4 regions of the Pontibacter liquoris genome follow, and region 1 is predicted to be linked to each of the others. Evidence: riboswitches for the same ligand, from Rfam matches in the RefSeq annotation. Region 1 holds a riboswitch; each other region holds the start of a gene.

Region 1 (3,081 bases):
GCAGGCAGAACAATTTCTGCAGCAGGGCGTTGCATATGTAAATTAAGTGCCGTACTTTTGCAGACTAAATTTTTAATCATTACATTGAAGCTGATGTACGCAATTGTAGAAATCGCAGGTCGACAGACCAAAGTAGAGAACGGCATGTTCATCTACGCTAACAAGCTTTCCGGCAATGAGGGTGACGCCGTTGAGTTCGCCAATGTTCTTCTTACTGATGATAACGGTACCATCACATTAGGTGCTCCTTTCGTTAGCGGTGTTAAAGTGGTTGGTAAAATCCTTGGCGACGTGAAAGGCGATAAAGTGATCGTTTTCAAAAAGAAGAGAAGAAAAGGATACCGTAAGAAGAATGGCCACCGCCAGCAATTCACCAAGGTCCTGATCGAGAGCATTGGATAAGCAGTAAGAAGAAATTCATTTGTAAAATCTTTTCAGGAGTCGCCCCGCAACCCTGAACTAAATAGTAAAACAACATGGCACACAAAAAAGGAGCTGGTAGTTCTAATAACGGCCGCGAGTCGCATTCTAAACGACTTGGTGTTAAGATTTACGGTGGCCAGGACATTATCGCCGGCAACATCATCGTAAGACAAAGAGGCACTGCCCACCACCCAAGCACAAACGTAGGGATTGGCAAAGACCACACCCTGTTTGCATTGGTTGATGGCGTAGTAGAATTCAGAAAAGGTAAGAAGAACCGTTCTTACGTATCTGTAAAGCCACGCGTTGAGGCAGAAGCCTAAGCATTGAAGCCGCCTTCGGGCGCTGTAGGAAAGGGAAGCCGCAGGGCTTCCCTTTTTTTATGCTAAACGCCGGCCCCGCACAACAAAGGCCTGGCTGCCACGTACATATAAGCAGGAATTTTATTTACTTCTAAAGTGAAAAAATTCTGATGGAAAGAGACACCACAAGTGTCTCTTTCTGTTTTAAGGCCCTTTGCTGCCCGCCGCGGGAATTTGGCCGCAACAAAATTTTAAATTCTGCGGATATACCTTTAACTTGCAACTTCTTATCAAGAAAGACTGAGGGACAGGGCCCGATGATGTCTTAGCAACCTTGTACCAGCTTGGTGCTAATTCCCTTCCGGAGCGATAGCTTTGGAGAAGATAAGAAAGTCCATCCTCCCTTGGGGTGTCCTTCTTGATAAGTATAGTAGCAGCAGACTTACGAGAAGAAAGACATTCACCATGAAAAACCATCCCATCCATACATTGCTTCGCGAGCGCGTGTTAGTGCTTGACGGCGCAATGGGCACCATGATTCAGCGGCACCAGCTTACGGAAGCTGATTTCAGGGGCGAGCGCTTCAAAGAGCATCCCTCCGACCTGAAAGGCAACAACGACCTGCTCTCCATCACACGGCCTGATATCATCAAAGGTATTCACACCGAGTACCTGCAGGCGGGCGCCGATATCATCGAAACCAATACGTTTAGCGGCACCAGCATTGCCATGGCCGATTATCACCTGGAACACCTGGTGTATGAGCTCAACTATGAATCAGCCCGGATAGCACGGCAGGCAGCAGATGAGGTGGAGAAACAGGTGCCGGGCAAGCCCCGCTTTGTAGCCGGCGCCATCGGGCCTACTAACCGTACGGCTTCCCTGTCGCCAGACGTGAACAACCCGGGCTACCGCGCCGTTACCTTCGACCAGCTAGTAACAGCATACTATGAGCAGGTGCGCGGCCTGGTGGATGGTGGCTCGGACCTGCTGTTGGTCGAAACCGTTTTTGATACCCTTAACTGTAAAGCGGCCCTGCTTGCCATTGCGCAATATGTGCAGGACGGCGGCAAGGAGTTGCCGGTCATGATATCCGGCACCATTACGGATGCCAGTGGCCGCACTTTGTCGGGCCAGACAGTAGAAGCGTTCTGGAACTCGGTTTCGCATGCGCCTATCCTTAGCATTGGCTTTAACTGCGCCCTGGGCGCGCGGCAGCTCAAAACGCATATTCAGGAGCTCTCCCGTATCACGGGTACTTACATCAGTGCCTACCCGAATGCCGGCTTGCCAAACGCTTTTGGCGGCTACGATGAATCGGCAGAGGAGATGGGCCGCATTGTGGAGGAATATCTTCAGGAAGGCCTGGTAAATATCCTGGGTGGTTGTTGTGGCACTACGCCCGTTCACACCAAAGTAATTGCCGACTTAGTGCAGAAGTATAAACCGCATACCCCCCCAGCTATTCCGCCCTACTCGCGCTTCAGTGGGTTAGAGCCCCTCACCATCACGCCCGAAAGTCTTTTTGTAAATGTAGGCGAACGCACCAATGTAACCGGTTCCAAAAAATTCGCCCGCCTGATCGTAAACGGCCAGTTTGAGGAAGCCTTGTCGGTAGCGCGCCAGCAGGTGGAAGGCGGCGCCCAGATCATCGACGTGAACATGGACGAAGGCATGCTCGACTCAGAGCAGGCCATGCCGAACTTTCTTAACCTGATCGCCTCCGAGCCCGACATTGCCAAACTGCCCATCATGATCGACTCCTCGAAATGGAGTGTGATCGAGGCCGGGTTGAAATGCGTGCAGGGCAAATCGATCGTGAACTCCATCAGCTTAAAAGAGGGCGAAGAGAACTTTAAACACATTGCCCGCAAGGTGCGCCAGTACGGTGCTGCCGCTGTGGTAATGGCGTTTGATGAGCAGGGCCAGGCCGATACGCTTGAACGTAGAATAGAGATCTGCGGGCGCGCTTACAAGATACTCACCGAAGAGATCGGCTTCCCGCCACAGGACATCATTTTTGATCCGAACATTCTGGCCATTGCCACCGGCATCGAAGAACATAACAACTATGCCGTAGAGTACCTGGAGGCCGTGAAATGGATCAAAGCCAACCTGCCGCATGCGCTGGTAAGTGGGGGTGTAAGTAATTTGTCGTTCTCTTTCCGTGGCAACGATGTGGTGCGCGAGGCCATGCACACCGTGTTTTTATACTATGCCGTGCAGGCAGGTATGGACATGGGCATTGTGAACGCCGGCATGCTGGGCGTGTACAGCGAAATACCCACCGAGCTGCGCGATCTGATCGAAGACGTCATCTTTAACCGCCACCCCGATGCCACCGAAAAGCTGGTAA
Region 2 (3,081 bases), on a different contig from region 1:
ATCGAAGGGCAGGTCCTGGGCAAAGGCTTCCTCGGAAACGATCCAGGAAGCGCCCAGCGACGGGAACACGCCCCAGCGATTGGACGCCCCGAAACGGGAAGAAGCATCGGCCCGCACGCTGCCGTCTATGCTATACTTGTCTTTGTAAGTATAACCGGCCCGGGAGAAGAACGAGATCAGCCCATTTTGGCTCGAGTTGGTCGAAGCGGTCTGCAGCGAAGAAGAGGCGATCTCCTGGAAATCATCGCTCGGGAAGTTGCGGCCTGTTAGCGAGAGCGTATTATAGCTGGTCTGCTGCACTGTGTTTCCTAGTATCACGTTCAGGAAGTGGTCATCGCCCAGGCGCTTGTTATACGTGAGTAATTGCTCGTTTAGCAGCGAGGTTAAGCGCGTATCAACTCGGCTGGCGTTACCAGCCGGCAGGCCCACACTGATCTGCGTGTTGTTGTATACTTTGTCGGAATACCCGTTGTAGTCGATGCTCCAGCTTGATTTAAAGGTCAGGCCATCCAGGAGCTCATACTCGCCATACACGTTGCTGATCAGGCGGCTGCTCTCTCCTTTGATGTTGAGGTTATCGATCAGGGCCAGGTGGTTATCAAAAATGGAGTGGCGGGCGTAGGAGCCGTCCTGGTTAAAAACCGGCAAGTAAGTGGGAACATACAAAGCCGAGTTGATCACGCCCTGGGCACTGTCGTCGTTGCGGCTCTGGTTGCGCTTGCTGTACGAGATAGAGGTGCTGGTGCCAATGGTCAGGCGCTCGTTTACCAGGTGGTCGTAGTTGAAGCGGCCGCTGAAACGCTCGAACGCGGCGGGCTTTACAATGCCCTCCTGCTTAAAGTAGCCGCCGCCCAGAAAGAAACGGTTCGACTCGCCCCCGCCCGATGCCGACAGGTCGTAGCTTTGGGTTTTGGCGGTCCGGAACACATCCGGAATGCGGGAATACGTGGTCTGCTCTGTCGGCAATCCAAAACCGCCTTCACTTTTCGGGCGGAACGGAAGCGTGGCCGGACTGCCGCCGTCGTTCAGGTGGGTTTCGTTGATGAGCTCCGCTTCCTGCTGCGCGTTTACGGTTTCGTAGATCTTCGGCGCTTTTGCTACCCCAAAGTAGGTCTGGAAATTGATGCGCGTACCGGCATTTGTTTTGCCGCGCTTGGTGGTGATGAGCACCACGCCATTGGCGCCGCGGGCTCCGTAAATAGCGGTAGCGTTGGCGTCTTTCAGGATTTCGATGCTTTCAATGTCAGCCGGGTTCAGGTCAGCCAGCGGGTTGGTGGTTTGCCCGCCCAGGCTCAGGCCTGAAAGTGACTGGTTGTTGATGAACACGCCGTCTACTACATAAAGCGGCTCGTTGCTGGCGTTGATGGAGGTGTTGCCGCGGATGCGCACAAAGATGCCGCCGCCCGGCGTGCCGCTGGCAGCCGCGATCTGCACCCCCGAGGCTTTACCTTGCAAAAGCTGGTCTGGCGATGGCGCCGGAATGCCTTTCAGTTCCTGCGGATTAACAGACGTCACGGCGCTGGAAACTGCCTTCTGCGATTGCGTGCCGTAGCCCACTACCACCACTTCATCCAGCGCTTTGGTATCTTCCAGCAACGTTACGTTCAGGGCCTGGCCATCGGCTTTTACTTCTTTTAAAGTATAGCCCAGGCTGGAGATAAGGAGCGTCTGGCCTTTTGCCACGGCCAGGTTAAAGCTGCCGTCTACGCCGGTAACGGTGCCCTTGTCGGTGCCTTTTACCTGCACGCGGGCACCAATCAGCGGTTCGCCGGTTTTGGCGTCTTTTACCACACCTTGTGTTAAGGTGTCTTGTGCAAACGCTTCTGCCCCGAGGCCCAGGAACAGGCCAAGCGCCAGGAGCAGGCGCACGAATTTATGTGTGAGTTGTTTTTGCATATTACGGTTATTAATTGGACAAAGTGTTGCCATCCTGCAATCGGGGCGACTGCGGTTAAGGCGGGTTAAGAATTTATTTTAAGGGATTAATGCAACAGCGTGCTGTTAGCTACAACAGCTACACATTCGCAGGGGCATGCGCGCCGGTGCAATAGCCGGGATGGAAATAAAGCGTTTGCTGTAAGTAGGAGCCGGTGCAAACGTGCACGGCAGTAGCTGGGGTAGCGTATTGCCCATGGTAAAGAGTGTTAGTAAGTATGAAATAAAAACAGACGTATCATTCCTGGCACAGAGCAGTGCAAGAATGGCTTTACAGGAAATAGAGGCAGATTAACAGCAACAACAGCACAGGAACGCAGCAGGCGCTGCAGAAGCGAATAAGGCTGTGGGGGTAAGAACCGGGGTTGTGTTTTGCTTGTTCATTGGTTTAAATTTATAGTTCCCAAAACTGGGCAGGAGTTAGCACCTTTCCGTTTCACCGGAGGTTGCTAGAGGGTCGCGGAGCCTGCTCTCTTACCTCTTCTTTATAAATCTTGATAAAGATGCTGCAAAGATAAGGTCGGATTTTCTTGTAATGCAAAACATTTTTAAAATATTTTCCCTGAAAGATTAAAATAAAATTTTATTGCCTGGTTTGAACTTGCCTTGCTAAAATACAAAAGGCTTTTGCCTTTTACCGCCGGCCTTCGCGCAGAAGTGCCACACAATCTTCCGAATAAAAGGGTATCCTAAGGAAATAGTTTTTAGCTTTGAAGTGGTATTCTTTTCATTACCTGAATGCCGCTCGGGCTTCATCCTATTACAGTACTTCATCCTATTACAGTACTTTCTAATGTTGTCGAAAAAGACGAAATATGCCTTTCATGCACTCAGTTACCTGGCCGAAAACCAGGAGAAAGGTGCTATTCTGATACAGGAGATCGCTTCAAATAAAAAGATATCCCAGAAGTTCCTGGAAAGCATCCTGCTCGACCTGAAAAAGGCCGGTATACTAGGCAGCAAGAAAGGCAAAGGCGGCGGCTATTACCTGATCAAAAAGCCCGAGGAAGTTACGCTGGCCAAAGTGATCCGCTTACTTAACGGGCCGATTGCCTGGCTGCCTTGCGTTAGCCTGAACTATTACGAAAAGTGCGCCGACTGCCCCGATGAAGCCACCTGCAACATGCACCTGATCATGTGCCAGGT
Region 3 (3,081 bases), on a different contig from region 1:
GCCTGCCGTTCCGCATACCCCTGGCTGTAAAAGTAACGGGACGAATCCGGCGTGTGGATCTCGTCGATCAGGTAAATCTGGCCGTTATACTTGCCAAACTCATACTTGGTATCTACCAAAAGCAGGCCACGTTCTGCGGCCAGTGCGGTACCACGGGCATAAAGCGCTCTGGTATAGCGCTCTAAATTAAGATAATCTTCTTCAGATACAAGGCCTGAGGCAATAATTTCTTTTCTTGAAATGTCTTCGTCGTGGCCTTCGTCTGCTTTGGTGGTGGGGGTGATGATGGGCTCAGGCAACTGGTCATTCTCGCGCAATCCCTCGGGCAGGGCTACCCCGCACAAGAGGCGTTTGCCGGCCTGGTACTCGCGCCACGCATGGCCTGCCAGGTATCCCCGGATCACCATTTCTACTTTAAAAGGCTCGCAACGATACCCGATGGTCGCATTCGGATCCGGGGTAGACAGAACCCAGTTGGGAACAATGTCAGCTGTCGCTTTGAGGTTGAGACTGGCAATCTGGTTGAGCACCTGCCCTTTGTAAGGAATAGCGCGTGGCAGCACCACGTCAAAAGCGGAGATACGGTCGGTGGCGATCATGGCCAGCTTGTCTCCGAAATAGTATACATCGCGAACTTTGCCTTTGTAAAAACCGGTCTGGCCGGCGAAGGAGAAGTTGGTTTCTTTTATGGCCTCCATTACGTGTGATAGGTTGTCAGCAAGCAAAGGTAATTATATTTTAGAGGGTGAAAAATTTAATTGGCTGCTTTCACGTACGATGCCGGGGCCTGCGAATATAGTTGCTAAACTATACCGGAAGTATACTTGGCAGCAGGGGCAAAGTTTAGTATTAATATAGGGAGATGTTATACTATCAGAAGTATGATGCAGCTTCAGGCCTGCGGCGGGTTTTGCAGACACTACTAGCCGGAATCGCCTGTAGTTATGCTGCTGCAGCCGCTGCCTGTAGCCGGGTATGGCCACAGCGCTACTTAGCTGCGCAGGAGCTGGCAGGGGCGCCTGTAACGAAAACAGGAGCCCGCCGTATGATTGCTTAACCGGCGCTGCAAAGGCATTTTTGAAAAAAGAGCAGAAAAAGCTTGCAAATACTTTTAGCGCGGTTTAATATTGCAACATCTAGTCAATACCCTTCGCGGATATTGATTTATAAAGAAGCGTGGAGAGACAGGCTCTATGAAGCGCTAGCAACCTAACTACCGAGTAAAGGTGCTAATTCCTGATTCCGAAAGGTTCGGAAGAATATAAATTGATACTGTCATGAAAAAGGGAATCAAGCCAACACAGCACAGACGTATTTTTAATTTGCCGGCAGCCGCACTGCCGCAAACTCCCGCTTTTGCTCTCGCTAAAGTCATGCGCATGCCCCTGGAGGCTATGTGTTGCTGTTGTTGTTAATCTAGCATCGTTTTAGCCTGCACCGCTTTCGCGGCAGATTCATGTCTGCGGCCAGGGGCTACTCTGTATTCGCATCTCTGCGGTTTTATACTTTAACTTATTTCTTCTCCTACTTTATATACTATAGCCATGTCTCAATCTCTGCATTTCGAAACTCTTCAGCTACACGCTGGCCAGGAAATAGATCCCACCACACAGTCGCGCGCTGTGCCTATCTACCAGACAACCTCCTATGCTTTTAAAAACGCCGAGCACGGGGCCAACCTGTTTGCCCTGAAAGAATTTGGCAACATTTATACCCGCATCATGAACCCGACCACCGATGTGTTTGAGAAGCGGGTGGCGGCGCTGGAGGGCGGCGTGGCAGCCGTTGCCGTGGCATCGGGCATGGCAGCGCAGTTTCTGGCGCTTACCAATATCCTGGAGGCCGGGGATAATTTCGTGTCCACGGGTAACCTGTACGGCGGCTCATTCAACCAGTTCAAGGTATCGTTCAAGCGTCTGGGTATTGAGGCCCGGTTTGCCAAGGACGATGCCGTGGAAAGCTACGAGCAACTGATCGATGAGAAGACCAAAGCCCTTTACGTGGAGACCATTGGCAACCCTCGCTTCAACATCCCGGATTTTGATGCACTGGCCGCACTGGCCCGCAAGTATGACATCCCGTTTGTGGTGGATAATACCTTTGGCGCTGGCGGTTACCTGTTCCGCCCGTTGGAGCACGGGGCCAACGTGGTAGTGGAGGCAGCCACCAAGTGGATCGGCGGCCACGGTACCAGCATTGGCGGCGTAATTGTGGATGGCGGTAACTTTAACTGGGGCAACGGCAAATTTCCGCAGTTCTCGGAGCCGAGCGAGGGCTATCACGGGCTCAACTTCTGGGAAGTATTCGGGGAGAAAGGTCCCTTCGGCAACATTGCCTTTGCCATCCGGGTGCGGGTAGAAGGGCTGCGTGATTTTGGTCCTGCCCTGAGCCCGTTCAACTCTTTCCTGCTGCTGCAGGGCCTCGAAACCCTGTCGCTGCGCCTGGACAGAACCGTGCAGAACGCCCTGGCGCTGGCCCAGTGGCTGGAGCAGCACGAACAGGTAGAAGCGGTGAACTACCCGGGACTGGTGAGCAGCCCTTACCACGAACTGGCTAAAAAGTACCTGAAGCGGGGCTTTGGCGGGGTGTTCTCCTTTAAGCTAAAAGGCGACAAGCAGCAGGCCGAAACTTTTGTGAACAGCCTGCAACTGGTAAGTCACCTGGCTAACGTAGGCGATGCCAAAACGCTGATCATCCACCCGGCCTCTACCACCCACCAGCAGTTAAGCGATGCCGAGCAGCTAAATGCCGGCGTAGAGCAAACCCTGCTGCGCGTGTCGGCAGGTATCGAGCATATCGATGATATCAAAGCAGATTTTGAACAGGCGTTCGCCAAAGTACGCGAAGCACAACCGGAGGCACTCCTCCAGTAACGAAAGAAATGCCAGAGCAACACGTTTTTCATTCCCAACAGGCCTTCACGCTGGAGTCGGGCGCTACCCTGCCCGGCTTGCAGCTGGCCTATACTACCTACGGCCAGCTAAATGCCCGCCGCGACAACGTAGTATGGGTGTGCCATGCCCTGACCGGCAGCTCCGACTTTACAGACTGGTGGGCCGGTCTGTTTGGCCCGGGCAAGTT
Region 4 (3,081 bases), on a different contig from region 1:
GGGCATGCTCACGGCCGGTCACATGCCCTTTAGCGTAAAATTGGGCGATGCGATTGACAATGGACTGGATATCACCGAACATTTATACTATACTTTTAAAGCTGCCTCTACCAAAGAAGACAGCATCACCAACGTGATCCGGGCTGGCGAAAAAACAGGCAAGCCGGTTGGTTTTTACACGGCCCTCCACTGGCTCTACGACACCTATGATCCGGCCACGGCGGCGCAGATCTACCAGAAGATGGCCGCGCATCATACCGCCGTTACGCCTACCTTATACATTGGCCGCGTGCTCAACAACCTGTCGCAAGCCGACCACAGCCACGACGAATACCTGCACTATATCAAGGACGGTATCATTAAAACCTACGCTGGCAGAGAAAACAGCGCCAAGCGCCAGACGCCGGAAGCAAGAGCGTTTATACATGACCTGGAAGACAAGTTTACCGGCATGGTACCGCAAATGCAGGCCGCAGGCGTTACGATACTGGCCGGCTCCGATGCCGGTGCCTTTAACTCGTATGTATACCCGGGCCAGTCGCTGCACCAGGAGCTTAGAACGCTGCAGGAAGCCGGCCTGACACCCGCCCAGACCCTACGAACAGCTACCCTGAACGGCGCTACCGTGATGGGTAAAGCCGATCAGTATGGCACCATCGCTACCGGTAAAGTAGCCGACCTGGTACTGCTCAGCAAGAACCCATTGGAAGACATCCGCAATACCGAAGCCATTGAAGCGGTGATCTTCGGAGGAAAGGTTTATACTGCTGCCGAGCTGAAGCAATTATTGGAGTGGCTGAAAAAGTAGGCGTTTAGGACAAAGGATAATTTGACAAAGGACAAAAGAGTAACAGGAAAAGAACTTTAAATGGACAGAGGCCGGCCTTACCGCCTGCTATACTTCAACATTCAACTGCTAAACTTGCTTTATCATTCTCCCTGTTCAATGTTCTTTTGTCCTTTGTCAAATTATCCTTTGTCAAAACTTAAATGGTGTACCAACATTATTTTTAGGTAAAAATTTGGAAATGTAAATCGCAGCTCCGAATTTTGCATTCATCAAGTCAATTACCCTCACAAGTATTTGATTTATAAAGAAGAAGGGAGAGAACAGGCTCTGTGAACTTCTAGCAACCAGTTGCATAACCAGGTGCTACATCCTGCCTAAATTATTTAGGGCATATAAATTACTAATAATGCAAACTACTATTATCGCTTTTGCTGCCGTACTGGCGGGCCTTTTTAACCGGATTTTCTCCGAAAACACCTCTGTTTATACTTCTGTAGCGCCGGCCTACGGTTGCTGTTGTTGTCGCTAGTCCTGCTGCTTTGGCGGTAGGCTGATGCATTGTGGCGCGCCCACTTGCCAGCCTATCTGTGTGCAGCTTTGCGGGAAAGGCATGGCCTGTTTGTACCTGTTCAGGCCGTTTCCGGGGCTTTCTGACCCTTTATTCCATACTTCTTTCTTTAATTTAACAAAGCCTGTAGCGGTGCATAATCCGCTGCTTTATACTTCTAACTTCAAAAACCAGAACTTATGTCAACGTACACCACCGATAAACCCATTGCCATTTTTCACGAGCACCCGGACTGGTTCCGCCCCTTGTTAAATGAACTGGACGCCCGTGGCATTGGCTACGAACGCCTGAATGCCGCCGCCCATACCTATGATCCGGCCGAAAAGGAAGTACCTTACAGCCTGTTCTTTAACCGCACTAGCCCTTCGGCTTACCTGCGCAACAACGAGAACAGTATCTTTTATACGCTGAGCCTGCTGGCCTACCTCGAAACGACCGGTGTGCCGGTGGTGAACGGCTACAAGGCCTTTCAGTACGAAACCTCCAAAGCGCTGCAGATCACGCTGCTCGAAAAACTGGGCTTGCCTTACCCAAAAGCGCGCATCATCAACCATGCCTCGCAGGCGGTGAAAGCCTCCGAAGGGCTGCGCTTCCCGGTGGTGGTGAAAGCCAATATTGGGGGCAGCGGCGCCGGCATTGTGCGCTATGATTCTGTGGAGGAACTCGCGCAAGCTGTGGCTGCCGCCGAGGTGAAGCTGGGCATCGACCACACGGCGCTGGTGCAGGAGTATGTGGTAGCCCGCGGCGGCCATATCACCCGCATCGAAACCTTGGGCGGCAAATACCTCTACGGCATCAACGTGTATACTTCCGGCGAGAGCTTCAACCTCTGCCCGGCCGACATTTGCCAGACCACCAACGGCAAGGAACTGAGCCGCAATGCCTGCGCCCTGGATGCGCCTAAGAATGGCATGCGCGTGGAAGCCTATACCCCGCCGCAGGAAGTAATCGACAACATCGAACGCATTGTGCAGGAAGCCGGCATCGACGTGGGTGGCATTGAGTACATGGTGGACGACCGCGATGGTAGGATCTACTACTACGACATCAACGCGCTGTCTAATTTTGTGGCCGATGCCGTGAACGTGATCGGCTTTAACCCACACGCCCGCCTGGTAGATTTCCTGGAGAAGAAAGCGCAACTTAAACTACAGGAGGTATAAGCATGGAATTCGGCTATTGGTTACCCGTTTTCGGAGGATGGCTCCGCAACATTCCGGACGAAGGAATGGACACCTCCTGGGATTACGTTAAAAAACTGGCGCAAAAAAGCGAGAGCTGGGGCTACCACCTGTCGTTGATCGCAGAGTTATACTTAAATGATATCAAAGGGCAGGAAGCACCGGCCCTCGATGCCTGGTCTACGGCAGCGGCGCTGGCCGCTGTGACCCAGCAGCTGGAGATCATGGTGGCCGTGCGCCCTACGTTCCACAACCCGGCGCAGCTGGCTAAGCAGGCCGCCAACATCGACCTGATCAGCAATGGCCGCCTGTCGCTGAATGTGGTATCGAGCTGGTGGCGCGATGAGGCGACCAAGTATGGCATCCAGTTTGAGCAGCACGACGACCGCTACGCCCGCACCAAAGAGTGGCTGGACGTGGTGACCAGCGTGTGGGAACGCGACCACGTGACTTACAGCGGCAACTACTACAAGGTGGAAGATAACGTGCTGCAGCCCAAGCCTGCCAAAAAGCCATTTATTTATGCCGGAGGCGAGTCGGAA

What was found. A riboswitch is a leader RNA that binds a small molecule or an ion and turns the genes downstream of it on or off. The one in region 1 is predicted to bind S-adenosylmethionine.
Region 2: another riboswitch for S-adenosylmethionine. It lies ahead of LWL52_RS18740 (SusC/RagA family TonB-linked outer membrane protein); the one in region 1 lies ahead of metH (methionine synthase).
Region 3: another riboswitch for S-adenosylmethionine. It lies ahead of LWL52_RS12635 (O-acetylhomoserine aminocarboxypropyltransferase/cysteine synthase family protein); the one in region 1 lies ahead of metH (methionine synthase).
Region 4: another riboswitch for S-adenosylmethionine. It lies ahead of LWL52_RS04990 (ATP-grasp domain-containing protein); the one in region 1 lies ahead of metH (methionine synthase).

The regions. Positions count from the first base shown of each region.
Region 1 covers NZ_JALEBG010000002.1:734,201-737,281, forward strand. The annotation lists gene rplU (50S ribosomal protein L21) at 94-402, shown strand; gene rpmA (50S ribosomal protein L27) at 477-746, shown strand; SAM riboswitch class I at 1,010-1,116, shown strand; gene metH (methionine synthase) at 1,191-3,081, shown strand, end outside.
Region 2 covers NZ_JALEBG010000003.1:418,606-421,686, reverse strand. The annotation lists gene LWL52_RS18740 (SusC/RagA family TonB-linked outer membrane protein) at 1-1,896, opposite strand, end outside; SAM riboswitch class I at 2,327-2,429, opposite strand; gene LWL52_RS18735 (RrF2 family transcriptional regulator) at 2,729-3,081, shown strand, end outside.
Region 3 covers NZ_JALEBG010000001.1:3,049,601-3,052,681, reverse strand. The annotation lists gene LWL52_RS12640 (phosphoribosylaminoimidazolesuccinocarboxamide synthase) at 1-698, opposite strand, end outside; SAM riboswitch class I at 1,162-1,268, shown strand; gene LWL52_RS12635 (O-acetylhomoserine aminocarboxypropyltransferase/cysteine synthase family protein) at 1,545-2,873, shown strand; gene metX (homoserine O-acetyltransferase MetX) at 2,882-3,081, shown strand, end outside.
Region 4 covers NZ_JALEBG010000001.1:1,213,269-1,216,349, reverse strand. The annotation lists gene LWL52_RS04995 (amidohydrolase family protein) at 1-808, shown strand, start outside; SAM riboswitch class I at 1,087-1,189, shown strand; gene LWL52_RS04990 (ATP-grasp domain-containing protein) at 1,538-2,521, shown strand; gene LWL52_RS04985 (LLM class flavin-dependent oxidoreductase) at 2,524-3,081, shown strand, end outside.